Regions from separate parts of the Prochlorococcus sp. G4PB16 genome, predicted to be linked through region 1. Evidence: predicted binding sites of a transcription regulator. Region 1 holds the regulator's gene; each other region holds the start of a gene.
What was found. Region 1 encodes NtcA, which controls nitrogen genes in cyanobacteria. Its sites were predicted from a motif close to GTANCNNNNGNTAC; they were not measured.

Region 1 (10,625 bases):
ACATATATCGAGGTCTAAAACCAGTTCATTGGAGTCCAAGTTCTCAAACTGCTCTGGCCGAGGCAGAATTGGAATATCCGACCGGTCATGTGAGCAAAAGTATTTATGTCGGCTTTAAAGTTGATCAAATACCAAAAATATTAACTCAAGAAGTTTCTAAGCAAGCTCCAGATTTATTTAATTCTGAAGAACAATTAAAAGAAGCTAAACTTATAATTTGGACCACCACCCCTTGGACAATTCCTGCAAATGAGGCCATATCTGTTAACCAAAAATTAGACTATGTAATTGCACAAAGTTCTGATGGATCATTAATAATTACTGCAAATAATCTTTTGGAAGAAGTATCTGAGAGTGTAGGAATTAATTATGAAAAAAGAGTATTAATTAAAGGATCAAAATTAGATGGAATTATATATAAACACCCTTTATTTGATAAAAGAAGTCCTGTTGTCTTAGGAGGAGATTATATTACAACTGATTCAGGTACAGGATTAGTACATACTGCTCCAGGTCATGGTGTTGATGACTTTAATACTGGCAAAAAATATAATTTACCAATTTCTTGCCCAGTCGATTCAAAAGGGTTTTTGACGAAGGAAGCTGGAAAATATGAAGGTCTAAATGTATTAAAAGATGCTAATACTGTCATAATAAATGATCTGAATGATACAGGATCTTTGCTTAAAGAAATTCCATATGAGCATAGGTATCCTTATGATTGGAGAACTAAAAAACCAACTATTTTTAGAGCTACAGAACAATGGTTCGCTTCAGTTCAAGGATTTAGAGATAAAGCTCTTACTGCAATAGATGATGTAATTTGGCTTCCTGAATCTGGGAAAAATAGAATTAATTCTATGGTTAGAGAAAGAGGAGATTGGTGTATTTCCCGGCAAAGGACATGGGGGGTTCCAATACCAGTATTTTATGAGAAAAATGGGCGAGAGATTTTGCTAAATAAAGAAACTATTTCTCATATAGCTGAGTTGTTTTCTACTCATGGATCAGATATTTGGTGGGAATATGAAGAATCTCAGCTATTACCTCCTTCTTATCTAAATGAAGCAGACCGATGGCAAAAAGGTATTGATACTATGGATGTTTGGTTTGATTCTGGATCTAGTTGGTCCTCAGTTATTTCTAAAAAAGAAAATTTAAATTATCCAGCAGATTTATATTTGGAAGGATCTGATCAACACCGGGGTTGGTTTCAGTCCTCTTTATTAACTTCTGTAGCAGTTAATGAACATGCACCTTTTAAAAAGGTCCTTACACATGGTTTTGCATTAGATGAGAATGGTAGGAAAATGAGTAAATCCTTAGGAAATATTATTGATCCTTTGGTTATAATTAACGGTGGTTCAAATAAGAAATTAGAGCCCGCTTACGGAGCGGATGTTTTGAGGTTATGGGTTAGTTCTGTGGATTATTCTGCAGATGTTCCTATCGGATCAAATATACTGAAGCAAATTTCGGATGTTTATCGTAAGGTTAGAAATACTTCAAGGTATCTATTAGGCAACCTGTATGATTTTGATTATAAAAATGATTCCATTGATATCGCTAACTTACCTTTGTTAGATAAATGGATGTTGAATAGAACAGCTGAAGTAATCGATGAGATTACAGATTCATATAATAATTTTGAATTTTCTAAATTTTTCCAAACAATTCAGAATTTTTGTGTAGTGGATCTATCTAATTTTTACTTGGATATTGCAAAAGATAGGTTGTATGTTAGTTCTAAATCTGACTTTAGAAGAAGAAGTTGTCAGACAGTTTTATCCTTGGTAATTGAGAAAATATCTGGATTAATTGCACCTGTTTTATGTCATATGGCAGAGGATATTTGGCAGAATATTCCATATAGTTTAGAGGAAGCCTCCGTATTTCAAAGAGGATGGCCTTTAGCGCCTAAATCATGGAGAAATAGTAGCTTTGATTGCCATGTTATTGAACTCCGCAAACTCAGAGCTGTTATTAATCGGATGTTGGAGAGTTGTAGAAATAATCAAGAGTTAGGTTCTTCTTTGGAAGCATCAGTAAGGTTTGATATATCTGATGTAAAAGTTCAATCTGCTATTGAATGGTTGGCTCAAAGTGAATCCAATAATGTTGATGTATTAAGAGATTGGTTCCTAGTTTCATCTTTGCAAATTGGAGGTGAGCCATGGCCTGAAGTTTTAGTTAGTGAGGACAATGATATTGGTTCTGTTGAAATCGCAAAAGCAACCGGATTTAAGTGTGAAAGGTGTTGGCATTATGAAAATGAAATGAGCAAAAATGAACAACATCCCAATATTTGTAAAAGATGCGAAAAAGTAGTTTTAGCCATATAATAGATAACAATTTAATCTAATATTATAGTTATTAGTTTTTAGAATTTACCAGCAAAACGACCATTCTTTGGCAATTGGATAATCAACCATTGAAGTAAACCCATTAAATATAGTATTAGAGCTAAATATGCAAAAAATGTCGCAAATCCTTTGCTCCAATTACCATCTAAAACAAACCTTATTATTGTTTTTGTTGTAATGAATGAATTAAATGGAATCTCTCTCCAAGTATCACAATAATTTTCATTAATTGAATTTAAACATCTCCAACTAAATAGATGAAGTCCAGTATTTAGTAAGCACCAAAAAGATAAGCTCCATCGCCAAATTCTGGTAGTTAAAGCAATTGGTTTATAAACAGGCATTTCATCAATTTCTGCATTTAGATCACACCAAAACCAAACTGAGCTAACCATAAGTATTGGTGCAACTAATGAAATTAATTGACCTAACTGGCTCTCAACACTAAGAAATAAAAGGTTTATCGCATAAAGACTAGAAACTTTCCAATAAATTGATAAAAGTCGATCAATAGAGCTTAAATTTGATCTTTTTGCCCAAACCAATAAAAATAAAGGTAACCCAAACGCGAAGGTAGCCGCGATTCGATATGAGAGCCAAATTAGAATTTGGAATTGAATTTCAGTCAAAAAAATTTTTTATTCATATTTATTATCAACCTTAATGGATTCTTTTTATATGTATTCTTAATTATTAAAGTTTTTTTCTATATTTGGACAAACAATCACTCTATCAATCAACAAAGAGCACAGATCGGTTTATGATTATCTAGAGACAAAACAAGATAATTAATATACCCCAATTAAAAATTTATAAATTGCTTGCGTTTAGACTATCTTCTGAAAAATTTAGTTGAATTGCTAATATAATAATCTGATTTATTCATATCAGCTTTCATTCTGTGAGACAGCATGTAAATCCTCTAAGCAAATTTTTTCAGTTACCATTATCACTTCCAAGTAAGAATGTTCTTTTTCGGAAATCTCATTATCCAATTCATTTAGATATTGGATCTGCAAAAGGTGAATTTTTGATTGAATTAGCAAAAAAATATTCTGACTGGAATTTTGTTGGGCTTGAGATAAGAGAACCTCTTGTTAGCTTATGTGAGAAAAAAAGAAAGAAATTAGAATTGAATAATTTAAAATTTTTATTTTGTAATGTAAATGTCAGTCTAGATGAATGGTTGTCAGATTTAGATTATGGTCAATTAAAAAGAGTCTCTATTCAATTCCCGGATCCCTGGTTTAAAAGAAAACACTTTAAAAGAAGAGTTTTAAAAACAAATCTTTTAAATTCAATTGCTAAATCTATGAGTGAGGATGGAGAAATATTTATTCAAAGTGATATATTCAAACTCTTTGAATATATGACCAATACGATTGATAAAAACAGATATTTTAATAGTAAAGATTTAGGAGATCAAAGATTCATTGATGAGAATCCTTATAATGTTAAAACAGATAGAGAATTATTTTCACTTAAGAAAGATTTGCCAATTTATAGAGCAATGTATATTAGAAATAATCTATTATTCATTAATTAAATGAATTTATAATTGATAAATATGATATGTTCCAATTTAAAGTTTATGTATATAATTATTAGTATAAATTTTTAACTCATGATTAATAAAACAAATGGAGATGAAGATCTTGGCTTCCTGCAGAAAATTCTTTTAGTTTTTCTAAGTCTTTTTTTAGTTGCTTCACTATTCTTTTTCCGCAGTGGATTTAAAGCAAGTAAAATGCTTGATCAAATGGCGAAGAAATCTCTTGAACCAGATATAGCATTGTCAAATGGAAAACCCACGGTAATTGAATTTTATGCGGATTGGTGCGAAGCTTGCAAAGAAATGGCTCCTTATATGATTGAAGCTGAACAACAAAATTTAAATAAAATAGATATAGTTTTGCTTAATGTCGATAATTCTAGGTGGTTAGATTTGATTGATAAATATGAAGTCAACGGTATTCCTAAATTAACTTTTTTTGACGATAAAGGTGAATTTAAGGGTTTTTCATTAGGAGTTAGGAAGTATAGTGAACTTAATGAAATCTTTCTTGCTTTAATTAATAACTCTGAGTTACCATCTTTAACTAAATTTTCAAATTCTAGTAACTTAATTTCTAAGAATAATAATAATAATATTAGACTAGAAGGTCCCAGAATTCATAACTAGTTTAGCCAGTTCAAAGCGGATGAAACCACTGGATATTGTTGTGTAAAAATATTTTTACATTCTTGGGCTATGTCCATATGTTCTTTTTGTGTTCCATGTCCAGTTCTTAACTTTATGTAATGAATCCACGATCGACATGATCCTGTCATGTAAATCCTTGTTGGGGTGGCAAGTGGGAGTACAAATCTTGCACATTCTTTTGCAATTCCAGCTTCTAACATCTCTTCGTAAAGTTGTTTATTCCTCTTGAACTGTTGCTTGATTTTTTCGTTAAATGTATTAATAACTTGTTCCGGTAAGTCTGAGATGGAATTTTGTCTGTTTTTATTGTCTTGCCTTCTTAATTCTGGTATTGGAATTTCTCCTAATTGCCTGCTATCGGCATAGCGTTGCGAGAATTCTTGAAAAGTAAATGATCGATGTCTTAATATTTGTGCTGCAATTCCTCTAGTAGTTTCTATTTGCAAAGTCATATAAGCTTGCTCAAAGACACTCCAATGTTCATTTTTAATGCAATAACGAATTAATTTAGTAAAGTCATCATTTTCCTGATTTTTTGGATTACTAACCCTGGCAATATATGCCATGCTTTTCTCAGCGTCTGGTGTAAAAGTTATTAATTGAACAAAACCCATTCTTAAACCTTTGCTAGAGTTACTCTTTCTTGTTGATATTGATATTTTCCCTTCCTATCACTGTAGGTCGTTTCACAAGGATCTCCCTCAAAGAAAAGCAATTGACAAATACCTTCATCGGCATAAATTCTGCAATCTGCTCCGGAGCTATTACTAAATTCAAGGGTTAGATGACCCTCCCAACTTGCTTCAGCAGGTGTTGTATTTACAATTATTCCTAAGCGGGCGTAAGTGCTTTTACCAAGGCAAATAACAGTAATATTTGGTGGTACCTTCATTTTTTCTAATGCAACCCCAAGGCCGTAAGAGTGAGCAGGTAAAATAAAATATTTACCATCCTCGTCTTCTTTTAATTCTGTAGGTTCTAAATTATCAGGATTAAACTTTTTAGGATTCATGACTGTGCCAGGGACATGCCTAAAAATCAAAAACTCTTTAGAAGAGAGACGCAAGTCATATCCATATGATGAGCAACCAAAGCTTAAAACAGGTGATTTTTCTGATTCAGGTTCAAGATGTCTTATAAGCTTTTCTTGAAAAGGTTCAAGCATTCCTAAAGAAGCCTGTTCAGAAATCCAACGATCGTTTTTTAACATTTAATTGCAGCGTAATTCAGTAATTTGATCAGCCATTTCAGTTACTTTAGGCGGGATTGATGGCCCTGTAAGAATAATATCTGTGGATGATGGCCGATTATTGATCATGAAAATTAAATCATTTTCTTCAATGAAACCAAGGCTAATAGCCATTCCTATTTCATCAAGAACGATTTTATCTATTTTTTTTTCGAGTAAACGAGCTTTACAAAATTCCCAAAGTTCTTTTATGGCTTTTTCTTCATACTTTCTTTTTAAACATAAATTTTCTTCCGATATTTTTTCGGGTAAGCAGGTTTCAATGGCTGGTCTTAACCACTCAAGTCTTCCACAGAGATTTATCGCTCCATTGGGTCCTTGATTTACTCCACCTCTCAAAAATTGAGCTATTAAAACTTGGCTTCCTAATCCGGCCGATCTAATTGCCTCACTTAGAACAACAGAAAAACTACCTCTAAAAGTAGAAGTGTGGATTTGGAATTGACCTTGAGTTTCAACTAGTCGTAAAGGCTTTCTTCTGGGGCTAGGCCTTAGAGAAGTCTCAGTTGATGACGATGCCCCCATCTTTTGAGCATTAATGCTAACTCCTGCATTCATCTCAATTTTTATCAGGATGTTTTAAATTAATCTAGCGGTATAAAATTTCTAATCAACAAATTCAACACTATCTGTGGTGTATGAAACAACAATACTTGGTTCTCATTACTTTCAAGGTCCATAAATGATTCATGTGAGGACAAAAAATGTAGTTTTTAAATTTTTTTCCATAGCTCCTTAGGTTTTTGAGCGTCAAAAGATAGAATTTTCAGGTAAGTGCAGGCTTGGATTGGAGACCTAGCTTCAAAAAAGTCGCCATGGCTACATATCGTTTTTTATCAACTTATTAATGTTCTTTGAACAATAAATTAAATATGGTCACTTCTTATCGTGGCTTTACTCGTTTCAACAACCCAAGAAATAGCCCGATGGATGGTAATTCATCATCTTCTATACCGCCAAGCAAGACTCTCTTGGATGTAATTAAATCTCTTGACGGGGTTTCAACTGAAATCGTAGACAGGTCAAAAACTATTTTTTTTCCTGGTGATCCTGCCGAAAGAGTGTATTTAATAAGGAGAGGTGCAGTTCGATTGAGTAGGGTTTATGAAACAGGTGAAGAAATTACAGTAGCTTTGTTGAGAGAGAATAGTCTTTTTGGAGTTTTATCTTTATTAACAGGAAATAGATCAGATCGTTTTTATCATGCTGTTGCATTTACCCGTGTTGAACTTGTTTCTGCCCCAGCAACCTCATTGAGAAATGCAATTGAGCAAGATGCTTCAGTTGGATTACTACTTCTGCAAGGTTTATCAAGTCGAGTACTTCAAACTGAAACGATGATTGAAACCTTAACTCATAGAGATATGTCCTCTCGATTGGCAAGCTTTTTGCTTGTTCTCTGCAGGGACTTTGGTGTACCAGGTGAAAAAGGAGTAACAATTGACTTAAGACTTTCTCATCAAGCTATAGCTGAAGCAATAGGTTCAACTAGGGTAACTATTACACGATTACTTGGTGAGTTGAAAAGTTCCTCATTATTGGCAATAGATAGGAAAAAAATAACTATATTTGATCCGATTGCGTTAGCAAAAAGATTTAATTGAAGGCCATTACATACTAAGGTTTAGGAGGTTTGATTAATTTTCCTCTTTCTTGCTGTGACAGCCTGGCTGAAAATTCTATTAATCTTAATCCTAGGTGGAATACTTTCTACTTTAGGAGATCGTCTAGGTACAAGAGTTGGTAAAGCGCGTTTAAGTGTTTTTAAATTAAGACCTAAAAGTACAGCTGTTTTAATAACTGTTTTTACAGGTAGTATTATTAGTGCTATTTCATTTGCAACTATGGTTGCATTTGATAGAGATTTAAGGGTTGGACTATTTCAATTAGAGGGTATTCGTTCAAAGATCACTGAGAGTGAGAAAGAATTAAAAAAATTAGAAAAGAATTTATATGCTTTAAGAAGTGGAAATGTAGTAATAAGAAGTGGTCAAACTTTAGCAACTAAGACTATTAAAATAAACAAAAATATTGATACAAAAAAATTTATAGAAAGTCTATTGCAGCAAGCAAATTTTTATGCTTTTAACTTAGTAAAAACAAATCAATCAAAATATCGAAGAATATTATTAGTCCGTAAAGATGATATTGAGAAGCTGGAAAGTAAAATAGCTGATAATAAAAGTTGGGTTGTTAGTATTAAATCAGCAGGAAATATATTAAAAGGTGAGAATTATGTTTATGCATTCCCTGAAGTCACATTAAATAAAATCATTACAAGACAAGGAGAAGTTATTGCCTTAGAAAATATATATTTATCAAATTCTGATTCTGAATCTATCAGTAAAAAGATCAATCTTTTACTTGCTTCAACTTTGGCTGAGGTTAGGAGAAGAGGGTCATTAAGCTCTGATTTGAAAATCAATGCTAATCAAATTAATAATTTAGGTAAATATCTAGTTAGTAGAAAAAGTGGAGATTTTAAAATTATTGCGAGGGCCCTTGATAATAGTCAAAGTGCAGATAAAGTTTCAATATCATTAGAATTACAATCTTTAGAAAATGTTTTAAGAAACAAAACTAAATGAGTTTTTATATATCCATAGATCCTGGGAATAAAAAGTGTGGCTTATTATTAGCTGATATTAAATCTGGAAAAATCATTGATGCAGGAATATCTTCATTAAATAAGTTTTCTGATTTAGTATCATTTTGGAATGAAAACTATAATATTAATAAAATAATAGTTGGTGATGGAACTAATTGTAAGTATATAGAAAAAAAATTAAAACAAAAAAATATTTTTAATATTAAATATGTTAATGAAACAGGGTCAACACTAAGGGCAAGGTTTAGATATTGGGAGATTTGGCCTCCAAATTATTTCATTCGTTGGCTTCCAAAAGAAATGCTCTTCCCTCCTGATAATCTTGATGCAGTTGTCGCATTGATTTTATTAGAAGATTATTTAAAATATACATTCATTTGGCCTAATAAATTAGATATTAAAATTTGGCCCTAACTGTGAAAATGTAATTTCCACCAGACTCAAGTTTATAATCCGCTTTTACTAAGTAACGCTCTAAAGCATCTTTTATTAGCGCTCTACCAAGTGGAGGTTCTATAAAAAGTTGCCCATGATTGAAAGCCCAAATAAAATTCCACTCAAAATCTCCGGCTCGAACAATTCCTTCAACTTTTTTTTTATTAAAGCACTGCTTGTGAATCTGAAGATATGCAGTAGTTGATGGTTTGGTATTCATTTTTCTGAAGTTATAAATTTTCAGGTTTAAAAGAATTAAGTCGAGTAGAAATCTTGTCCCAATTATTAGAAGTAATTAAATCAAAACAACTAATAATTTCCTGAATGATGTAATTTAATATTGTAAATTCGTTTTTTGAAAAGCTACCTAAAACGTGCGAAACAGTTTTAGATTTCCTCTCTTTTTGAATTTCACTTGGGGGGCCTATCCCAATCCTTAATCGCTTAAACTCAGTAGAGCCAAGATGATTGATAATGCTTTTTAATCCGTTGTGCCCTCCTGAGCTACCTTTAGAGCGTACTCTGATTTTCCCAAGAGGAAGATCCATATCATCTACTAAGATTATCAATTGATGATTTTCTAAATTAAACCAATCTTTTGCTGAGCGCACCGATTTTCCACTTCCATTCATATAAGTATTAGGCATTAAAAGTCTAGTTTTATTAGCACCTAATCCATATGCGCAAGTTTTGCCGAAGAGTTTCTTGCTTTCACGAAAATTGCAATTGTTTTGACTAGCTAGTTGCTCTAAGACCATAAATCCTACATTGTGACGGGTTTTGTTATATTCAGCTCCAGGATTACCTAAGCCAACTAATAATTTCAAGTTATCGGGCGACATACAAATAAAAAATCGTTCTTGATCCTAATGATTGAGATATATCTAATTAGTTTTGGATAAATTAATTTTCTTTGTCCAAAATGTTTTCATTTGAAGACTCGTCTTCTTTCATGGCATTTTTGATTTCACGTTCGAACTCAGTAGAGGCGCTTTGCAGACCTTTAAGAGTTTTTCCAATAGTTCGCCCAAGCTCAGGAAGACGTTTTGGACCAAAAATAACAAGTGCTAATCCAGCAATAACAGCTATTTCGGGCAAGCCAACCCCAAAAATATTCATGGGCGAACCACTAGTATTTAGAATTTACTCAACTCAGCCATTCCAGTCGACCGAAAATCCTTGTAATAAAAGTGACTGGTTATAAATTTGGAGCATAATAACTAAGAAAATCAAAAGTAAAACTCCTATAAAGGCCATTACTGGTACAGCTCCCCAACCAGGAACAACCTTTCCTTGTCCAGAATTGCCAATAGATTTCAGCAAAGATCCAAGTGCTGTTTTTTGTCCCATGTCGTTTCTCTAGCTCAGATTTGTATGAGTCCCGCTATTGTATGGGAACTTGTCCCAAAGGAGAAGAGACTGTAGAAACTTGTGATGGAATGTCCTAAAAAAAATGATATTTGAGAGATATGTTCTGAAATAAATTGAAAAACTAGGAAAATCAAAAAAAAAATAAAAGAAAGTTATGGATTTTTTTAATTTGAATTTGAATCAATCTTGATCTTTTTATGAATTTCCCTTGGTTTTATTGGCTTTTCTAGCTTTATTACCTTGATCTTGATTTTCTCTATTTCCAAAAGTCTGTAACACCTTTGTTTTTTTGATTGGAGTTATTGACTTCATAGGATAGGTTTAAGCTCTATTTAGATAGTTCGTATTCATGCTTGCCCTCAAGATTTCCGTCTATACGGTCGTCTTTTTCTTTGT
Region 2 (10,625 bases), 670 kb from region 1:
TCTATTACAGAGATATGATTTGGATAAATCAAGAGAATTGATAGAAAGAAGCTTTAGTAGATATTTAGCTAGTTTGGATTTAGTCGAGGAGGAGAAAGAATTATCAAGATTAAAAAAGGAGTTTAAAGAATATAAAATCTATGCCGAAGAGGTACCTTGGTCAGATTTTGAAAGATACGAAAAAATAAAAAGTCATTTAAAGGAAGAAAGACGACTCTTGAAAATTCTCCAAAAACAATCTGCTGAAACTTTATCTAATGAACTGAGCTTGGCTTTAGAATTTGCAAATAATGGAACTCTTATAAGTTTAAAAACTGCCCAGCTACGAGGGAAAGTTACACCTGCTGTTATTGTTGAAAAAATACAAAAGGCAGATAAGAAATCTCAGTTATTGTGCTTAACAGATGATAATATTTGGATACTTATTTCTTGTAGGGAAGTTGTTAGTCTTTATGCTGATCTAACTTGCTTAGACGTATCACAACTTACGTCTCCTAAAATCATGAGATTGGGTGAAATATATCATGGTGATTTAATAAGTAATGAAATAGCTTCAATAATTTTCAATTTGGCGCAGAAAAATGATATGAGAACACCTCAGTATGATCTTGCAAGTGAAGTTTTGTCTCAAGCTAAATTAGTTAAATCCCTCGATGATGAATTGTTGCTTCAGCCAGCTCATCGCTGGGGAGATAAGAAAAAATTGAAGAAACATAGACGTAGGATGGGCGAATTAGATATTGAAATTCATGAACGTGAGGAGAGGTTGTATGACAGATCTAATCGTCACTGGGATACTTTCTTATCATTAATAAAAGTTCTAAACCACTTCGGATGCTTGGAAGATTTAACACCAACTGAAATCGGTAGAGGTATTGGGTCTTTAAGAGGTGAAAATGAGTTATGGATAGGTTTGGTTTTGATTAGTGGAAATCTTGATGAACTTACTCCAACAGAATTAGCTGGAGTTATTCAGTCAATTACTACGGAAGTTAATCGACCTGATCTATGGTCTGGATTCATTCCTAGTGCAGTTGCTGACGAGGCTTTTAATGATTTATCAAATATCCGAAGGGAATTGTTTAGAGTTCAAGAACGATTTGGTATAGAAGTCCCAATTTTATGGAGTTCAGAATTAATGGGTTTAGTAGAAGCCTGGGCAAGAGGGAGTACTTGGATTGATTTGATTGCAAACACTTCTTTAGATGAGGGAGATGTTGTAAGAATTCTCAGAAGAACAAATGATTTACTCTCACAAATCCCATATTGCGAGGCGGTGAGTAGGCAGCTTAGAAATAATGCTAAAACAGCGATGAAATTGATGGATAGATTCCCTGTATGTGAAGCTGAAGATATTAATCAAGCAAAAGAAAAGAAAAATGAAATTATCAACCCAGCAACTGAAAGAAATAATGAAATTAAAAAGTAATTTTTCAATTACGTCAAATCATAGATTTTGGATCAATAAGTCTATCAAATTCTTTTTCATCTATAAAATTGAGTTGATTGGATGCCTGTCTTAAACTGATATCCTTCTCATATGCTAATTGGGCAATTTTACTTGCTTTTTCGTATCCAATAGATGGTGCTAATGCAGTTACTAACATTAAGGAATTATCAAGATATTGTTTGATTTTTGGTTTGTTGGGTTTTATCCCTTCAATCATATTTTTTCTGCAACTTTTACATGAATTTTGAATAAGATGAATACTTTTTAAAATATTATAGCCAATTAATGGTTTATAAACGTTCATTTGTAGATGTCCCCCACTTCCTGCTATTGATACTGAGGTGTCCATTCCAATTATTTGAGTACATATCATTGCCATGGCTTCACATTGAGTAGGATTAATTTTCCCTGGCATTATTGAGCTTCCAGGCTCATTCGCTGGCAGCTGTAGTTCTGACAATCCAGCTCTTGGTCCACAAGATAAGAGCCTAAGATCATTAACAATCTTTAGAAAAGTGACTGCTAATAACTTGAGTTGAGACATGATATTTACTAGACCATCATGGCTAGCCATAATGGCAAATTTATTAGAGGCAGTTTTAAAAGGTAAATTTGTCTTTTTAGCAATATCAAGAGCAATAAGATTATCGAAATTTTCAGGAGTATTTAGCCCTGTCCCAATAGCGGTTCCACCTAATGGAAGGGGATAAAGTTCTTCAATGTTTATTTCTATGCGTCTTAACGCTGCTTCTAATTGAGTCTCCCAAGCAGATGCTTCTTGTCCAAGTGTTAGAGGTACAGCATCTTGAAGATGAGTACGTCCTATTTTTATTATGTCCTTCCATTCATTGCTTTTTTGATGGAATAGATTAATCATTTTTTTTAATTCAGGTATTAATGAGCCTTTTAGACTTTTTATTGTGGCGATCTGGATTGCTGCTGGAAAAACATCATTTGTAGATTGAGAGCGATTGACATGATCATTGGGATGTAATGGATTATGGCTACCTAAAGGATTGTTTAAGCGCTTTGAAGCAATATTGCTTATCACCTCATTGACGTTCATATTAGTTTGTGTCCCACTACCTGTTTGCCATATTTTCAATGGGAATTGATCATTATGCTTCCCTTCAGTAATTTCTGAACTTGCTTCGATGATCAATTTTGTGACTTCTGTATTTATTAGACCTAGATGATTATTTACTCGAGCAGCAGAGGCTTTAATTTGGGCAATTGCATGAATGATTTCAAGAGGCATGACCTCATCACCAATAGCAAAATTAGATATTGATCGTTGAGTTTGAGCTCCCCATAGCGCATCTTTTGGAACCTCAATTGAACCAAGGCTATCTTTTTCAAGTCGTTTCATATTGGACATTGATCTTGGGTTGAAATTTTTAGTTTTCTGATGGCTAAAGGTTTTAGATAAGTATCATGCTATCCACCCTTCTTTAGTCTAATAACTGATGGTAATCGATTTGGCTTTTGAAGTTATATACCAAGTCTATCCCAAATAACTTTCAATTTCGATTGATGTAATTCAGTTGAAAAGCAGTCAGAAAGTTTTTCTGGTGAGAGACTATTCATTACTTCTGGATCATTTTCAAGGTTTTTTTTGAAGTTCCCTTCGGGTTGATTCCAGGCTGAATGAGCATTTTTTTGGACAAGTCGATAAGAATCTTCTCGACTCATTCCATTCTCAACTAAAGCTAAAAGAACTCTTTGGCTAAAAACTACTCCTCCATAAATGTTCAAATTTTTAAGCATATTATTTGGATAAACCCCAAGACCTTTAATTATTGCGGTCATTTCTGTCATCATAAAATGAAGAGTAATAGATGTGTCTGGCAGCATTAATCTTTCATTGGAGCTGTGGCTTATATCTCTTTCATGCCATAGAGCTACATTTTCAAGAGCTGCAACCACATAACTTCTTAAAATTCTGGAAAGCCCACTTACTCTTTCACTTCTTATGGGATTTCTTTTATGAGGCATTGCGGAGCTTCCTTTTTGGCCTTTAGCAAAGTTTTCCTCTACTTCAAGAACATCCGTTCTTTGAAGGTTTCTTATTTCTGTAGAAAAACGATCTAATGAAGATCCAATCAAAGCAAGAACCTGTACATAATTAGCATGCCTATCTCTTGAGATAACTTGGGTACTAGCTGTATCACACTCAAGCCCTAAAAGATCGCAAGTTATTCTTTCTATCTCTGGATCAGTATTTGCATAAGTACCCATAGCCCCGCTAATTTGTCCAACCGAGATGTCTTTCTCAAGAATGTTTAGTCTATCTTTATTTCTGAGAGTCTCAGCTAGCCATCCCGCCAACTTGAATCCAAAGGTAATAGGTTCTCCATGAATCGCATGAGAACGTCCAATCATTACGGTTTGCTTATGCTGCCTAGCTAAATCTCTAATAGCTTCTTCAAGTAATAAAAGTTCTTTCCTTAGAAGCTTTACTGATGACTTTAATTGAAGTGCAAGACCAGTATCGAGGACATCGCTGCTGGTCATCCCAACATGTATGTAGCGACCCGCATCCCCAACATATTCATTTACATTTGTTAGGAAAGCAATTACGTCATGTCGAACTTCGGCTTCTATTTCGAGTATTCGCTCTGGTGTGAAATTTGCCTGTGATCGAATCTTTTCCATTGCATTAGTAGGGATTTTTCCCAACTTGCAATTAGCCTCACATGCAGCTATCTCTACATCAAGCCAAGTTTGGTATTTGGCCTGCTCAGACCATATATTTCCCATCTCTGGGTTTGTGTAACGCTCAATCAAAGTGCTACAAAGTTAAAGGTTAATTTAATTTAGTTCGTCAAGGTCAAGCTGACTTGAGTCTATTGTGTTCAACCTCCCAATGGACATATCTTCCCCAAGCTTGCTGTCTTACCCTGCATCTACCTCCTTTACAGTCAATTACTTGAAAGGGAGGCAAATCACTTGGTTGATTTGCAAATTTAGCAAAACTTCCTGGAGGCAGAAGTTCAAGGACTTCTCCTGTTTTGTGTTCTGGGGGTAAATGAAAATGGCCATGGCTAGATAGCTCATTGTCATTGGTTGGATGTCTGAGCTTTTTAGACAAAACCTTTGGTCAGTTGATTAGATTCTCTATTGAAAAAGAGAATTAGCACGAGTTCTGCGGTTTTTGTTCCGTTTCCTGTTTGTTTTTGTAAACAAATGACTAAAAAATCGCGATTAGATCTTCACTTGCTAACTAAAGGGCTGGTTAAATCTCGTCAAGAGGCACAAAGGCTTATAAGAGCTGGCAAAGTTAAAACTACTAACGGTCAAATCCTTGATAAGCCTGGTCAAGAAGTTTTAAAAGACCTTGAGATAAAAGTTACACAACCCTTGAGGTATGTATCTCGCGGAGGTGAAAAGTTAGCTGAAGCATTTAAACAATTTCCTCTCGATATTAAGAATCGAGTTTGTTTAGATGCTGGTATTTCAACTGGAGGTTTTACGGATTGCCTTTTGCAGTTGGGGGCATCAAAGGTATACGGAGTTGATGTTGGTTATGGCCAAACTGCATGGAGTATTAGAAATGACCCAAGAGTGGTTCTTATGGAACGAACTAATATTCGATATTTAACTCCTGAACAATTATTTAATGATGGAGATCCAAGACCAGACTTCGCAGTTGCAGACTTATCTTTTATCTCTCTTAAACTCGTTTTGCCTAGTCTTAAATCTCTTCTTCAAAAAGCTCGATCAGAACTACTTGTTTTAGTGAAACCTCAATTTGAGGTTGGTAAAGATAAAGTTGGTAAGGGTGGTGTAGTTCGTGATAAATGTCTGCATCTTGCAGCTATTAATGCTGTAGTTAAGGAATCTAAAAAATATGGATGGAGACCAAAAGGATTAATTGCATCTCCTTTAAAGGGACCTGCTGGTAATCAAGAATATCTTCTTTGGATGGGTGATGAAGTGAATGGAAATTTTGAAATCGAAAAATTGATAGATTTTGTGTAAGTTTAAAGAGCTGTTTCGTTCCTATCACCTGTTCTGATTCGAACTACAGAATCAATTGGGGTAATGAATATCTTTCCATCACCAATCTCACCAGTTTTGGCTGCATCAGCAATTGCTTTTAAAACAATTTCAGTTTTTTCATCTGGGACGACTACTTCAATTTTAAGTTTTTGAAGAAATTCGACGGTGAATTCTGAACCTCTGTATCTCTCAACTTGTCCTTTTTGTCTGCCAAATCCTCTCACTTCGCTTACTGTCATACCAACAATTCCTGCATTTACTAATGCAATTTTTACATCCTCCAATTTAAACGGACGTATTATTGCCTCTATCTTTTTCATATCGCTCAGAGTAACTGTATGGATATTAGATAATTTTTGATCAGAATTTGTCTATTTGACTTAGAGAATTGATGAAATTTATATTTAATCCGGCTTCTGTAGCATCTTCAGAAAGAATTTGTGCATCTTGGTTAGGAATTATTACTAAACCATCAATGATTGATTCCCAATGCTTGGATTCAAAATGAGTTTGCAACCATAGGATGCCATGAACACTATGCGCTTCTATTTGGGTGCCGTTTCTTTTTTCAGAAAGACTAATGTCCATAAAAATCCTTGTTTATGATCCTATTAAGGGGCATTGCGAGGATTTGTTTTGTGCTTGATGATACAAATTAGCTTTTTAACATCGTTTGGATACTTATGATTAGGAGAATTAGTGAAATTTAAATTTTAAATAAGCTTTTTATGTAGGCTGTACTTAACACGCTATTTAAATGTGATTAAGCGAGGAAAAAACACCAAGGATGAAATTTTGTATGGAGAAAGAGAAATAGCTGACGGTAATTTGATTTGTTTCCCAAATCCCAACAGTAATAGAGACTATGAAATTTTAATAGATTTCCCTGAATTTACATGTAAATGTCCTTTTTCAGGTTATCCAGATTTTGCAACCATGAGGATAATATATCAACCAAACATGAAGGTCATAGAACTAAAAGCGATTAAGCTTTATTTTAATAGTTTTCGTGAAAAGAAAATATCTCACGAGGAGGTTACTAATAAAATAATAGATGATTTTGTTGAGGCTTCTGATCCTAAGTGGATGCAATTAGTAGCAGATTTTAATCCCAGAGGAAATGTTCATACTATTATCAAAGTTTGTCATGGAAAAAGAAATAATCTAGATCTAATTTTGTAGGCAGCTAATAAATTGAGGCAATTCTTTTGACAGACCAAGAAGATTTCTATTGCTCAAGCCACCTATATAAATCTGTGATTTTTCCTTTTCATATAATACCCAGATTTTTTTAGTGGAGATTATACTTAATGAACCCCCTATAAGTATTATAGCAAAACTAGTATATACAAGCGGTACTCCAGGATCACGTTTTAAAAGTAATCCACTACTTGGAATTATATTTATTATCTTTATTAGCTTATCTTTGACTTCTGCTTCATTGTTTATACTTAAGCTTGCCAATTTCGTACCATTTTCATCATAAATTGTTACGGGTCCAAGTTCACTCCCTACTGTTAATAAGACTGGTTCTTTCCCATCTTTTTTGGTAGGTATTATTGTCCCCCAAACTTGTTCACCTAGATCAGGAATAGCTTTTATTGGGATTTGTAATTTTGGACTATTTTTAATCTGAAGTGTGATTGCTGCTAATGCCCAGTCGGCTTGATACAATGTTAATCCTTTGTATCTTAATGGATAATTAACACTAATCTCCTTTTCTTCATTATTGCCATTTGTTTCAATAATTTTTACTATCGATCTATATTGCTCAGCTCTTCCTAAGGGGTCTCTTTCGATTTGGAACTTTTGCAATTTAATAGTTAATCTTTTCTCATCATTATTGTTTAATAAATCTATTGATCTTCCAGGAGCTAAGAATTTTTCTATGGTTATCCCATTTAATGATCCGTATGTGGCACCTATCATTAATAGGATCATACCGAGATGAATTAATATAGGTCCTAATCTCCCAATTACTCCTTTTCTTGCAGCTATCCTTCCATCTGTTTCTCTAATATTCCAACCCTTTTTCTTTAAATTAATTGTCAGTTTTTCTAAGCCATTTGAAGGATTATCTGTTTTAATTGTTTGAGAAATAGAAAGCTTTGCTATTTGACTAGGCGATTTATAATCGATCCAATTTAATGCTGATTTAAGTATGGGTAATTGTCTTCTAAAGCTACAAACTGCAAGAGCTAAACCAAGCCAAATGAGTAGGAATAAAAACCAAAAACTTGTAAAAATATGATTGAACTCAAAAAGTAGTAATATTTTTCCATTGATTATTCCTAGAAAAGGATTATTATCAAAATTATCATAGTAGAATTGATCTGATTCTTGTTGCGGAATTATCGTTCCAGCTGCGCAAGAAATTGCTATCAATAATAATAGTAATATCGCAATCTTTAAGCTAGAAAGCCAATTTAAAACTTGGCTGAGTTTTCTCATCTATTTTATATCCAAAATGAAAAAAGGCTTATAAGACCTACAGTTAATAAAATAAATCCGCTAATTGGTGGAACCCACTTCCCAATAGGCTTTAATGATAATAATTTCGGAATACTTGCAGCAAAACCGCCTGCGACAAATAAAGGAACAATTTGTCCAATTGCAAAGCTTCCAAGTAAAATTGTCCCAGTAAGAGGGTTCCCCTGTTTAGCAACCCAGGCGAGAAGAACCGCTAGGACAGGAGTTGTACAAGGTGAGGAGGCTAGCCCAAAGGCCAATCCTGCTGAAACTGGTGCTAATGAAGGAGGAACTCGATTTGTCCAAATTTCAGGGTCAGGACCAGATGGAAGTGAGAATTTTAAAAGTCCAAGCAGATTAAGACCCATAATTATTGCTAGAAAACTAATGAATACTGAGAAAAAGCCTGGTAATTGCCCATAAATTTTCCCAGCAAACCCGCTTAGACTGCCCAATAAAATAAGTGATATGACTATACCGCTGCAGAAACTAATAGTTCTTTGTAATGGGTTTTGGTTGTTTTTAAATCCAGCTAAATATGCAACTGTTATTGGTAAAAGTGACAATGAACAAGGCCCTAAACTTGTCAAAAGTCCTCCTGTGAAAACTATTAGAAGTGTTAGGGGGTTTGGATTGTTTAGCCCATTATTAATTAACTGCTCGCTATGACGAGTCAAATCAGAAAGAATTAAACTTACAGAAGAAATGTTCAAAAAAAGATTCGCCATTACATATCAATACTCTAGATTATCTATTCAAAAGACTTTTTGAGGGATTTTTAACTAATAAATCTGAAGATTCAATCGAGGATCTCACCAATAAGGCAGCTATTAGTAAGCTTGAAATTAATGAGTTTCCCCCATAACTAATCAAAGGGAAAGGCAGACCAGTTGTAGGCATTGCACCTGATGAAACGGCTATGTGCATAATTGATTGGCCAACTAAAATAGTACCTGATCCAATAGCAATTAGCTTTGAATAATTACTTCTACAATTAAGAGATATTTTAAGAGTTAAATATGCAACCACAAGCAGAAATGATAAAAGTAAAATAGATCCGAAGAAACCAAATTCTTCAGCAAAAACTGCAAATATAAAATCAGTACTTCTATATGGTAGGTATTGTAGCTTTTGCATTGAAAGGCCATAACCTTCTCCAAATAAGCCTCCCGAGCCAATAGCATAAAGACTCTGTATTAGTTGGTAACCACTTACTTGTGGATCTTTCCATGGATTAATAAATGATAAAACGCGACTTTGTTGATAAGCATTAAAAAAAATACTTATTGAACCAATAGTTAAGCCTGTTAGAGCTGTATTAAAAAGATAGCGGAAATCAATACCAGCGGCTAAGGCAATCATCCAAAGCAATATTCCTATTAATGCAGCGGTACTTAAATTTGGTTGTTTTATAATTAATAAGATAATAGATGCAAAAATAGTTAGCCAAAATATTTTTTTTTCTGAATTTATTCTTTCCCATTGACCAAAAAGTTTTGCACTTTGGAGAATAATAAAAGGTTTGATTAACTCCGATGGTTGAAATTGGATTGGGCCGATAATCAGCCATCGAGTAGACCCATTAACAGTGCTACCGAAAAAACTTGTTGAGGCAATCAGTATCATTCCAATTAAAAGGCATGGTCCTGAGAGTCTTAGCCAGCTTTTTAGGTTGATTTTGATTGCTAGGTAGAAAATGCTCCAACTAGCGACCAGCCATATTATTTGTCTTTTTATGTAATAAGCACCTTCACCCATTTCTCTGGTAGCTACCCACCAACTAGCTGATCCAAGTATGAAAACTCCTGATATGCTCCAAAATGCAATTAATCCAATTATTAAGCGTCCTTCTTTGGGCCAAAAAGGCCAAGGCAATGGAAGTATGTTGTTGTTTATTAAATTACCAATATAATCTTTTGGTCCCTGAACATGTTTCACTTGGGAGTCAGTTAAAATCTTTTTATTAGAAATATTACTCAAAGGATCTTTTGCTTATATTCCATTGAGCCGCTTTATTGCCGTTTTGCCAAGTCTTTTGAAATTAACGAGTTTACCTTTTTATGGATTTGAACAAAATTCAGTGCTTTTTATGAGTCATTTTAATTGTTAATTATTTAGAGAAGATTAAAAAAACAGATCTATTATTAATTATCTAATTTTTATATCATTACGATTAAATTTTTAAATATTATTTATTGATTTGTTTTGAAAAGTTAAAACTTTTCTTAAAATAATTTGATCTTAATTAGTAAATTAACAAACTTTATCGATTTATGAAAAAAAATTTTTTTTGTTTTGATGCAAGTCTCGTGATAGATTCCCCGGGCCTTTGCAGAGAGCTTAGGTGTCTTGTTTGCAAAACAATTTTTCAGTTGCACAGAGTATCTTCACAATGAGGAATTTTTGTGGCATCTGAGATTTTTGAAAATTGCTCAAGTCTTGATCCTCTTCTGGATATTGACTCGTCGGATTCATCTTCCGGAGTCAAATCAGACGAATATCTTGAACTGCAATTTCGAGTATTACGTCTGGCATTTTTATTGACCATTTTTTCTGTTGGCATAGCTGGTTTCTTTTGGGGAATTCATGCTAGTGCAAGCCTATTTATTGGTGCTTTATCAGGGATTTTTTATTTTCGCTTGCTTGCTCGCGGAGTTGGAAGATTAGGTACTTCATCAAAAATTGTCGGTAAAATCCAGTTGTT
Region 3 (10,625 bases), 860 kb from region 1:
ACTTTTTCTCCCTCAAGAGCATTCAATGATTCTTTAATTCTTTTATATACCCAGTGTTCTCTCGATCAGTAATACCTTGATCAATAATCCTAAATAGGCTCTCAACAGCTTGTTGATAGGCAACCTTTGGTTTAATTACTTGAAGATATTTTTATGTGTATAACCGTGTTTTATGTACTTTATTAAGCCAACTTGTCAAACAAATAGTTAACCTCCTAATAACCGCTTAACACGACCTTAATTCATTTATATCAGGCTATTTGGTGTTAAAAGTTAAGCTTGTTAACCACTTTGAAAGCTCCTGCCTAGAAAGTTTTCGAGGCACGAATATACCCTCAAAGTAAATTTTGATAAGGACCCAGATCAAGCAATCAAAGCAACAGTATCTGCGAATCCATTGCCAGTTAAGTAATCAGTCATTTGCTGCAGATTTTGATAGTTGGCGTATTGTATATTGCCATCAGCATGCATAACGGCTCTTAAATATGCAGAGTTATCTACTTTGCTCCAATAAAGTTCTTGGAATCCATCACCGTCATAGTCTCCAACAGTTTTAAGGATGAGATTATCGAGTTTTAAATCATTAATAAAAGTTCTTGACCCATCAAAGACACTATCTTTTTCGACCGTTCCATTTGCTACTAGTGGATCTTGGTAGATACCAACAATTCTTGTTGTTCCTTCTGCTCCATGTTTGGAGTAATCAAATGCTCCTGTGATTGGGTCGATAGAAGCAGTGACCCATCGACCACTTATTTGGTTTGTATAGACTGCTTCTTTGGTTCCGTCATTATTGACATCTAAGGTGCCTTGATATTTATAAGCAGACTTAACAGTTGTAGGTGCTTCACCTAAGAATCCATGGAGATTTCCATCATAATCTTGAATTTCTGAGAGAACATATTTTTCTTCTTTGGTTAATCCATCTGTTGTAGTTGTAATTGATGATGAAAGGTTTAATTGACTTCCCATATAGGGATGGTTTTGACATTGATAAAAAATTTCGGTAGGTGCATTCTCAGATGTAAGAATTTCAGTGTATGCTCCTGATGTTCCTGCGATCCCTACTTGTTTTACATTTGTTTTATAAGCAACTGATTTATTTGCATCAACAAAAAACTGAATTTGATGATTGCTATTACTGGGGTCTGATTGATCGAATCGATATGTTATATTTTTTATTAAATTTAGTGAAGGTGATTCTATTTCATCAATAAAATATCCTTTAGATGAGCCTTGACTAAAATATGGATGATTTAAACTTTTAGAGTTAACTGTAACTCTTTTAGTTAATATTTTTTCCATAACAATTAATAGTTAGGGCCAACATGTAAAATAAATATAATATAATTCAGGTATGATTGTGGATCTGAGCAGATAAAAAACCGATAGAAATAGTAAAAACAATACAAAAAAAATGTAATACAATTACATTTTTAAAAGACTATCAAACTTTCATCTTGGAGGTCAAAATATTTTACTTTCCATCTCAATTCAATTAGGTAATCAAAGCAACCGTATCTGCAAATCCATTGCTAGTTAAGTAATCAGTCATTTGCTGTAGATTTTGATAGTTGGCGTATTGGATATTGCCATCACCATGCAGCATGGCTCTTAAATATGCAGAGTTATCTACTTTGCTCCAATAAAGTTCTTGGAATCCGTCTCCATCATAGTCACCCACTGTCTTAAGAATCAGGTTGTCTAGTTTGAGGTCATAGATAAAGGTGCGAGAACCATCTAGATCACTATCTTTCTCATTAGAGTCTGCCTGTTCCAAAGAGTTTTCGGAGAATCTGAAAAGCGAAGATAACCACACTAACTATTATGTTTTTTAATTTGCCAAGAATCCAGCTGGTTTCGCTACGACCCGGAGGACCTAAAACAAGCCAAGTATTAACCACCTTCTTTAACGAAAGGATATGTCAAATGATGCTACGGCATGAAAACGATAATTATTTCTCTCTGGCTATCAAAATATTTCGTCGTGCAATTACCGAGAACTACTTCTGGCGCAAGACCTCGTTGATCTCAAGAGTTGATTGGTCGATATACTTTTTCTCGCAAGAAACTTGATTAACGCTATGCAAACGATTATCATTTTCATGTAATTTTAGTGTGAGGACACTTTGAAACTTTTTCAGTGTTTGCTGGTAGCTCCTGCTGCCTTGGGCCTAATGGCTCCTGCTGCAGTTAATGCGGATACTGCATTCACATCAACCACAAATTTTGGTGGTGGTGCTGTTTTTACAGTTGGTTCTGTAGCGAATGGTGGAACATCCGCTACGGAAGAAGAGCTTTATATGCAATACGCATATGAGTTAGAAATCAGCTCTAGTTTTACTGGTGAAGATCTACTTTCCGCAGGCATTGAAGCAGGTAATGCTAGTGGTCCACTCGCAAGCATGGATAGTGCCGTAGAAGACGGTGCAACTCTAAAAATATCTTCACTTTTCTATGCTTTTCCCGTAGGAGATCTAGAAGTAACTGCTGGTCCTGTGGTTGCCCAGGATGATGTTCTTGCTGCCACAACTTCTGCCTACTCAGGAAGTTTCAGATTAGGAGCAATGCCTTTCTCTGAAGCGGGTGAAGAAACCGGTCCTGGAATTGGAGTCGCTTATTCGAACGACAACGGTGTTGTCGCTTCTGCAAGCTTAATATCCGTAGGTGGTACTGATTCAACAATTGGAATTGGTGCTGACAATGGTGATGATGTAACGACTGTCACTCTTGGTTATGACGGCGAAGGCTTTGGTGGTGGCCTTGTGATCGCTTCTAATGACGGTGAAGGCGGAACGACAGGATACGACACATTTGGAGGTGGTATCTACTACAGCCCAGAGTCAATTGATGCTATATTCAGCGTTGCTTATGACACAACAGATCCTGAAACTGGTGCAGACCAAACAGACCTGTTTGTTGGTGTTGACTTTGAAGTTGGCCCTGGAACATTGAGTGCTGCTTATAACTCAACTGATGTTGATGGTAGTGACTCTGAAGATTCGACAGGATTTGAAGTTTCCTACACTTATGCATTGAACGACAATGTATCAATCACTCCTGGATTCTTTTCTTTAGAAGATACGAGTACTGGTGATGATGACAATGGTGTTGTTGTTGAAACTGTATTCAGCTTCTAAGCACATAAAAACTTAAATTTCTCAAAAAAGCTCCTGTCCATTGGACAGGAACTTTTTATGTGATTCGCTCTGGCAAAAATTTGGGAAAAAGCAAACATATATTAGAATGTATTGGAAAGTATTAGAAAGTAAATATTGATATAATTGGAGTTATAGCCTTAAAGTCAAGATATAACTATGTTAAACCTATAACTTTGGGAGCACTAGGTCGCAGGTTCGAATACTGTCGCTCTGATCAGTCAGAGACAGGTTTCCCAGCCTGTCTTTTCTAATGGGATAGTGAGACTTGGATCTCAGCGGGATCTCCTAAGTCTTAACTTTCTAGTGATAGATTAAATTCTTAGGCAATTGCTGTTAGAAACAACTTGATTTAACAGACTTAGGAAGAATGGGCTTATGAAAGAACTCTTTTCTTTTGTTCTCGGTTTTCTTTTGTTTTTCTGGCCTTTTGCGGTTCAAGCAAAAGTGGGTGAAGCATCTGAACCAATTTCGAAAGACGCGCTCAACTACTTACTCAGCGAGGACATGTATCAAGGCACTCTTAGTTGGCAAGGAAATAAAGTTTCTACCAAATTTAATTACGACATGAGAAAGGAAAAAAAATAAATGGCAATTTTCACAGTTTTAGTTCTCATTGGATTTGCCCTGTCTTGGTATTTCCGAAGCTGGGGAGTTTTTAATCACATGCTTGGATATGGATTGATTTTTGCCTCAATACCTTTGGGGCTGAAATTTGCATCGGTGGCAGGATTAAATCCAATAGCAGTTTTCTTTATTTACCTAGCTGTCTTCTGGATTGTTTATTTCTTTATTTATATAAGGAAGCGTTAACCCGCAATCTATCGACTGATAGTTAATTTGAAAGCTCGGTTGACAGTCTATTTTTCAGGGGGCAGTTAGCTCCCTATTTTTTTGTTATAAATGAACTACATAACTTCGACTGACTGTTATTAAGTAAACAAGTATTCGTAATCGCTATGACTGAAGAATGGAAACCAACAGCCAATCAGATTAATGGGGTAATTAGCAGCAGTTGTGAATTTATTAAAGACGAAGCCAATGACTTGCTTGAAGAACTCCAATGCCCTCCCGACTACATAGCTGGAATTTTGAAATCAATAGCCAGCGATTTTGAGATTACGGAAAAGAAACATGCATGAAATAGAAGAAGATCCATTATTCCTTCAGGTCAAATCAAGAGACACTGTTTTAGTTGGTAAAGATGAAATTTGCAAAGTTCTCTCATTTGTTGGAGGGGCTAGAGATCCACTAGCTCCCACGCTTTTTCAAGTCGCAAATGTAGATACAGGCGAAATTAAATTTGTGCATGGTGAAGAAGTTAAAGAGATAGTTTGCACCTACGAGGCAGAAGTACAAAAAAGACTTGAATCTTCGACTGAAGGGCCAATAATTAATATCCTTCCAACGGTTGAAAACTATGAGAAAAAAATAGGCAAAAAGAAATTGAGTGGAAATTAGATGGAAAGTCCTACCCCAACCGAACTTTGGTTTGAGAAAACTTCCGTTTATTCTTATTACATGTAAGAGAGAGTAACTGGATTAAAGGCTGTGTTGCGTTCAACAAGTTCAAGCTAGATCAGGGGTTAGTTGGTGAAATCCTGTTCTATCATCGTAAAACTTCCTCACTAATTATTTGAAACCCTCCACAGCGAGGGTTTTCTTTTGCCTACTTATAAGCAACTCTTTTCCCATGGGAGTAGGGAAACACTACTTAAATTGTCGTAATGCCGGCTTAACTACTTATTCTTATTTGTTATAATTTTTACACGTTCGCCTCAGATTATGGGGTGCATGAGATGGAAGTACGGAACGGGATTTCCAGTAATTGAACAGGTCATGAACAACCTAGCTTTAACAAAAAAGCGTATTGAGAAAGCAGAAAGGCTTCACGCTGCTCAACTTGCTACATTTAAGAAAGGAGTATTTACTTCTTACATACCTTCAGTTTTTGAAGAAAGACAAAAGCTAGCTCGTGGAGAAGTTGCAGCAATGGATTCTTAATTCAGAATTGAATTGTTGACAGTTGATTTATCTTGGGGGCATTGGCCCCCATTTTTATGGATCAAAATACTGATAAATGCGAAATATGACTGAACCTGAAGTCCATCCAAAGAAATATTTTGACCAAGTAGAGGTGTTTGGCTCTATGGAAAAGCGTTCATGGATCCATGGTCCAAAGTCACCAAAGAGATTCTTTATAAATGAATCAAAATGCCCAGTAAGAAACTTCTTTGAAAGAATCGATGGAGTGGTTAGGGCAGAGGGAATAAAAATGTTTGATAGTTTGGTTTGGCAGAGTTGGCATGAAGATGGAAATATTCCAAAAGCAGCTAAAAAGTGGTTTGAAGCAAGAGTAAAAGAGTTTAAAGCTGGAAATGATATTGATCTTATTTGTAATTGTCGAAGATTTAGAGGGCAAGATGATGCTGTAGGTCTACAAGCTAAATACCCTTGTGATTGTCATGGCTATACATTGAAAAAATATATTGAATTTTTAGCTAACAATTAGGAACACTATTTTCTTGTGTCTATGGCTTAAAGAGTTAACTTTGTAATGGGGGTAGCTATAGCTATTCTCTTCCTTTAAATCAGCTTGGCAAAAGACAATACGTTCAAATGGTTCGTACTCACTTACTTAGCAATTCCAATCTTTCTTATAATTACTGTATACGGATATTTAATTCTTAAGTAATTGGATTTTTTATTTATATACCTAGCAGCTTAAGTTCTCTGGGTCATATCCTCTCTTCTTCATTAGACCTTTAATCCTGGTAATCCGACTTTCGCAATATCTTTTAGTTTCTTTATCCTCATTTAGATCAAGCTCTCTTATCCACTGATGGAGTTCGTTTTCCAAACTTGACCAACGATCTCCATGTTCAGGATCAGGAATATTGATAATACTTCCATCTTTATTTCTTCTTTGATGCTTTCTTAGCGTTGGAAGAGCTAGAAGAAGATTGTCATATCTCTGCGTTATTAAATCTAGTTGAGTCAATTTTGGCAATCTATTCTTGAAACCATCATGATATAGAGATGAACTTTGCAGGTAACTGGGCAAGCATTATCGTTTTGGTGATCAAAAAGTGATCGATATCGAGAAGTATCAGTTTATACATATATGCTAAAAATGTTCATTGTGAACTTTTCTTGTTTGAAATAATTAGCAATTATGTATCAAAGTGTACATTTTTTATTTTGCTGCGAACTCGTATTGGAAGGTTTGGAATAGCTCTACTTGCCGTTCCTGCCATTCAGCTCATAAGTGCTGCATTTTTTCCTGCAAATGCAACTGAATCAAATTTCTCGGCTGCAGACAATACTTTGATTTTGACTTCATCGGCTTTGGTTTTGTTGATGACACCAGGCTTAGCTTTTTTTTATGGAGGCTTTACTCAAGCTAAAAATGTTCTCAACACAATGGCAATGAGCTTTGTCATGATGGGAATAGCTACTCTTGTGTGGACAGCAGTAGGTTTTAGTCTGGCCTTCTCGGACGGAGGAGCCTCTAATGCTTTTATAGGTAATCCATTAACATATGCATTTTTTGAAAATCTTCCAAGTAATTGGGAGGGCCTTCAAATACCAGGACTGAGTTTTGCACTTTTCCAAGGTATGTTCGCAATAATTACTCCGGCTTTGATTTCAGGAGCATTAGTAGAAAGAATTAGTTTTCGTTTTTGGTGTTTATTCACGCCTATATGGATTTTATTCGTTTACGCACCTCTTGCTCACATGGTTTGGGGTGGTGGGTTACTTGGCAAAGATTTGGATTTTGCTGGAGGCACGGTTGTTCACATCAGTTCAGGAGTATCAGCTTTAGTACTCGCAGGATTAATAGGTTCACGTAGTAATTGGCCTAAAGGTATCAAGCCTCCCCACGACATTACTCAGATTCTTATAGGTACAGGTTTATTATGGTTTGGCTGGTTTGGATTTAATGGAGGAAGTCAACTAAGTGTTGGCGGTGCAGAACTTCCCTTTACTACAACTCATGTTTCAGCAGCAGCTGGATTGGTAGCTTGGGCGTTGATTGAAACATTTAGAGATGGGAAAGCAACTGCGGTAGGAATGGCTACTGGAGCTGTCGCTGGCTTGGTAGGCATCACGCCAGCGGCTGGCTTCGTAAGTCCAGCTAGTGGAATGCTGATTGGTGCTATTACATCTTCTTTATGCTACATCTCAGTTAAGGTTAAAATTAAATTATCTTTTGACGACTCATTAGATACCTTCGCTGTCCACGGTGTCGGTGGAACTGTGGGAGCTATCCTTACGGGATTATTTGCTAAACCAGAATTAATTTCATCTCATCCTGCTGGATTAGTTCTTGCAGAGCAAGGTCGTATTGGATTGGTTTTAGGACAATTTCAAGCAGTTTTAATTGCATATGGAATTGCCGCATTTGGAACTTTGATAATCGCTTTTTTATTGAAATCACTTGGATGTAATTATAGAGTTGAAAAAAGCGAAGAAGAAGCTGGCTTAGATATTTCCGAGCATGGTGAAGAGGCTTATGTGGAGAGAACAGGTTCTCCTAACGCCATATAGATTACAAAAATCAGGATCTTATCCTTCAATGATTTTTGGTTAACCCTCCTTAAAAAGAGGGTTTTCTTTTCCGTTGCTCAAAATATACAAATCGGAGAACCTTACGAATAGGCTTTCCTCGCTTGAAGATTAAAGTTGTTAAGTTTATTGTCTTCTTTATCTGAATCCATGACTTTTATTGGAAGAGCTTCAATGATGGCTTTCGTTTTTATGGCAGCTAGCTATTTCGTGACTGGGCAGATTGTTCCTGGTGTTGCATGAACTTAGAGAAACAACACGCCAAACTTTTAAAACTTCAAGCAAAAGCTGATGCTTGTACCTCAAGGAAAGAGGCTCTAAAAATATTAAAAAAGTCTAATAAGGCTCTCCATAAACTTTCTAATCCATAAATGACCGTCTCTACTCAAGACAAAACAAAGAAAAAGTCCAAATTTGACCTAGGTGAATTAATAGGTCAACTTTTGTTTGATTTTTACGCTCGTTACTAAGCAATAGACCACCGCCTAGCAGTAGTTGGAAAAAAATCGCTGAAATTTAGGTCTAGTAGTAAGCAGCGGTTCATTCAATATTTGTAAACTATTTCTTTGAATATTCTTAGCTTGTTTTTAGCAGGTTATTGTTTGCACCTTCAAGATTGTCTAAGGATAATTTCTGTATTTAAGCCTCCTGAGTAGATGCAATTATTTCTAGAGCATGATTGACAAATTTTTTCCCCAGAATCTCAGTTCAAGCAGGTAATTGTTCCACCTTTAGAAGATATTAAAAGAGGATTTTTGGTGATCATTGCTCTAACTGATTTTTAAGATGAACTTCAACACATTGTGTTATACATTGCATTCCTTCATTGCCTATTGAGCATGCCGTAATACATTCAAAATACTCATCAATAGCATCTTTTTCTATGACAACGTCTTGCTTGGGAAATGAATCTTTTATGGTCATAATTTACACCTCCTAATGGTCAACGAAGCTAGCATTAAAGTTTTAGAAAATAACCATTTAATACTGAATATAAAGTACCTATTTAATTATTTAAGCTGTGAATGAGAATATAAACCTAAGTAATTATTCATGTCTTATTGTGAAGAAAACTTATGAGAATTTATGGCATGATAATTTAAACTAAAAATATGTGAACTATGTATTAGCATTGAAATTATTTATTTTTTTGTTCTTGATCTTCTTGTTCCCATGCTTGAAATTGAAGATAAAATATTGCAGCTAACGCTACGAAAATTGAAAGAAGTCCAGCCCAGCCCCAAAATTTATGTTCAGTAAAAAGATTAGTCAAAGATGACTGTTCTACATATCTTGCATCCATCTCACTTTGAATACGCCCAAGCCATGGGTCAGCAGTAATTAAAAGATTTCCAATTAAATTATCTACCATTGCAATATTGAGTTGAGAAAAGTTAGAGTTGCACCAAGTAGGAAATAAACCTAGCGGCAAATATAATCTTTCCCAAAATAAGAAAAGGAAGAAACTTAAAAGTCTTCTTTTCGAAGGCTGCTTTGTCGGTGGAAGTTATATAAGAATTCCTCTCAGAGGAGGGTTAACTAAAATTAGTGGCAACACTTTATTTTTTCAGTCTATCGACGCAACTATTGGATTTGTATTTGGATTATCAATTTCTAAATTAGGAATAATGAATAGCAACGGCCAGATAATTGCATTCAAGCCAATAACAAAAGACCAAAATCTTGAACCTTTGTTGTAAAGATTACTTATCTTCCTGTATTTTTGCAGATCAGTAAGTGAGTTATCTTCAAAGATCCTTTTATATTCTGATTTTTTATTACTCATAGATCATTAGTGTGAGAAAGTTTTTTGAAGGTAAATATTGAACACTCCATCCCTTCGGTTACTCAAAAAAGTGCAGACCTACTTTTTATGAGTTAGCGAGCAAAGGGACAGGATTTCGACGACTGTCCCCTTCTCTGACTAGAGCTTGAACGCAACATGCCTTTGGCAGATGTTACTCGCTCTCGCTTAAATTAAATGTAAAAAGAATTTCAATATTCATGATGTTCGGTTGAGGTAGGGCTTTCCTACTCCCTACTCATTAGATTAGTCATAGAAAAAGATTAATTTTAATCAGCCTCTTGAGTCATGGCAGATACTAGGAAGTTCGAAACAAATTAAAAATGACGGTAAGAAGCACACTAATGGCAATACAGCTAACAACTGGGAAATAAAAAGTTGAGTTCTCACCTCTAAGAATAATGTCCCCAGGTAATCGTCCTAACCCTATTTGTTTTAAATAGGGATACAGAACGCCAATCGAAGCGATAACAAGTCCAAGTGTAATTAGTATCCTTTGCATTATTAGTTATTAATTAACCCAACTGTACTAATACTTGGGTGATAGCACCCTTTTCAACTATTACGCTTTCAATTAAACCTTTCCCAGGGCCTCTGCCCATACTTTGATTACTGGCTCAGGCTTTAGGGAGGTTTAAATACCTCCCGCAAAAAATACAAGATAAAACAGTAATTTATACTGATTTGATTTTTAGATCACTTTGATTAGAAAAGAATTATCAGAACTTTTATTTTAAGACTTGGTTCTGATAGTAGAGGGGAAGGCATTCAAAGTCATATTGGATGGAATGCCTCCCCAACCTTTTTAGGGGGAATCATTATGTCTTGTGGAAATCCATTTAATCATCTACTAAAGAATGTCAAAGGACCTTTCCTGAATCATGAGTTGTTTTCTACTTCTAAGCCCAAATATGATGATGATGTGATTGAGTGCATGCAATTTGGTATTTGCTCCTCTAATCCTCCTCGTCTCAAAGATATTCCGTATTTTCATTTTTAACTAGTTATATTTAAATTTCAAAGAGCTTTTAAAAATAGGAGTAGCTATAAATTAAGTGGACGGCATGTATTATAAATTGATAGCGCATACAGCT

Region 2: queF (preQ(1) synthase) is a predicted target of NtcA. The motif match lies at 6,091-6,104, and genes of this name have one in related genera.
Region 3: AC6EIZ_RS03725 (ammonium transporter) is a predicted target of NtcA. The motif match lies at 6,265-6,278, and genes of this name have one in related genera.

The regions. Positions count from the first base shown of each region.
Region 1 is NZ_CM186289.1:1,688,980-1,699,604, forward strand. Features, by position in the region: gene ileS (isoleucine--tRNA ligase) at 1-2,342, shown strand, start outside; gene AC6EIZ_RS09525 (DUF3177 family protein) at 2,381-2,992, opposite strand; gene trmB (tRNA (guanosine(46)-N7)-methyltransferase TrmB) at 3,265-3,909, shown strand; gene AC6EIZ_RS09535 (thioredoxin domain-containing protein) at 3,988-4,545, shown strand; gene thyX (FAD-dependent thymidylate synthase) at 4,542-5,180, opposite strand; gene dcd (dCTP deaminase) at 5,183-5,776, opposite strand; gene AC6EIZ_RS09550 (cob(I)yrinic acid a,c-diamide adenosyltransferase) at 5,777-6,373, opposite strand; gene ntcA (global nitrogen regulator NtcA) at 6,742-7,419, shown strand; gene AC6EIZ_RS09560 (DUF3084 domain-containing protein) at 7,474-8,403, shown strand; gene AC6EIZ_RS09565 (RuvC family protein) at 8,400-8,837, shown strand; gene AC6EIZ_RS09570 (DUF3146 family protein) at 8,821-9,078, opposite strand; gene pth (aminoacyl-tRNA hydrolase) at 9,089-9,700, opposite strand; gene AC6EIZ_RS09580 (TatA/E family twin arginine-targeting protein translocase) at 9,762-9,977, opposite strand; gene psbH (photosystem II reaction center phosphoprotein PsbH) at 10,011-10,208, opposite strand; gene AC6EIZ_RS09590 (photosystem II reaction center protein I) at 10,579-10,625, shown strand, end outside.
Region 2 is NZ_CM186289.1:1,019,477-1,030,101, reverse strand. Features, by position in the region: gene AC6EIZ_RS06145 (DEAD/DEAH box helicase) at 1-1,429, shown strand, start outside; gene AC6EIZ_RS06140 (class II fumarate hydratase) at 1,443-2,828, opposite strand; gene purB (adenylosuccinate lyase) at 2,942-4,237, opposite strand; gene AC6EIZ_RS06130 (hypothetical protein) at 4,281-4,541, opposite strand; gene AC6EIZ_RS06125 (TlyA family RNA methyltransferase) at 4,637-5,431, shown strand; gene AC6EIZ_RS06120 (P-II family nitrogen regulator) at 5,434-5,772, opposite strand; gene AC6EIZ_RS06115 (hypothetical protein) at 5,813-6,040, opposite strand; gene queF (preQ(1) synthase) at 6,248-6,634, shown strand; gene AC6EIZ_RS06105 (cytochrome c biogenesis ResB family protein) at 6,623-7,903, opposite strand; gene AC6EIZ_RS06100 (cytochrome c biogenesis CcdA family protein) at 7,909-8,649, opposite strand; gene AC6EIZ_RS06095 (FtsW/RodA/SpoVE family cell cycle protein) at 8,669-9,859, opposite strand; gene AC6EIZ_RS06090 (ATP synthase subunit I) at 10,327-10,625, shown strand, end outside.
Region 3 is NZ_CM186289.1:580,528-591,152, reverse strand. Features, by position in the region: gene AC6EIZ_RS03775 (hypothetical protein) at 364-1,305, opposite strand; gene AC6EIZ_RS03770 (hypothetical protein) at 1,499-1,780, opposite strand; gene AC6EIZ_RS03765 (porin) at 2,130-3,140, shown strand; gene AC6EIZ_RS03760 (hypothetical protein) at 3,537-3,746, shown strand; gene AC6EIZ_RS03755 (hypothetical protein) at 3,747-3,971, shown strand; gene AC6EIZ_RS03750 (hypothetical protein) at 4,118-4,300, shown strand; gene AC6EIZ_RS03745 (DUF3104 domain-containing protein) at 4,293-4,619, shown strand; gene AC6EIZ_RS03740 (hypothetical protein) at 4,953-5,162, shown strand; gene AC6EIZ_RS03735 (hypothetical protein) at 5,248-5,670, shown strand; gene AC6EIZ_RS03730 (hypothetical protein) at 5,875-6,159, opposite strand; gene AC6EIZ_RS03725 (ammonium transporter) at 6,360-7,709, shown strand; gene AC6EIZ_RS03720 (hypothetical protein) at 7,967-8,098, shown strand; gene AC6EIZ_RS03715 (DUF8642 family protein) at 8,490-8,651, opposite strand; gene AC6EIZ_RS03710 (hypothetical protein) at 8,866-9,099, opposite strand; gene AC6EIZ_RS03705 (hypothetical protein) at 9,128-9,427, shown strand; gene AC6EIZ_RS03700 (DUF2905 domain-containing protein) at 9,830-10,033, opposite strand.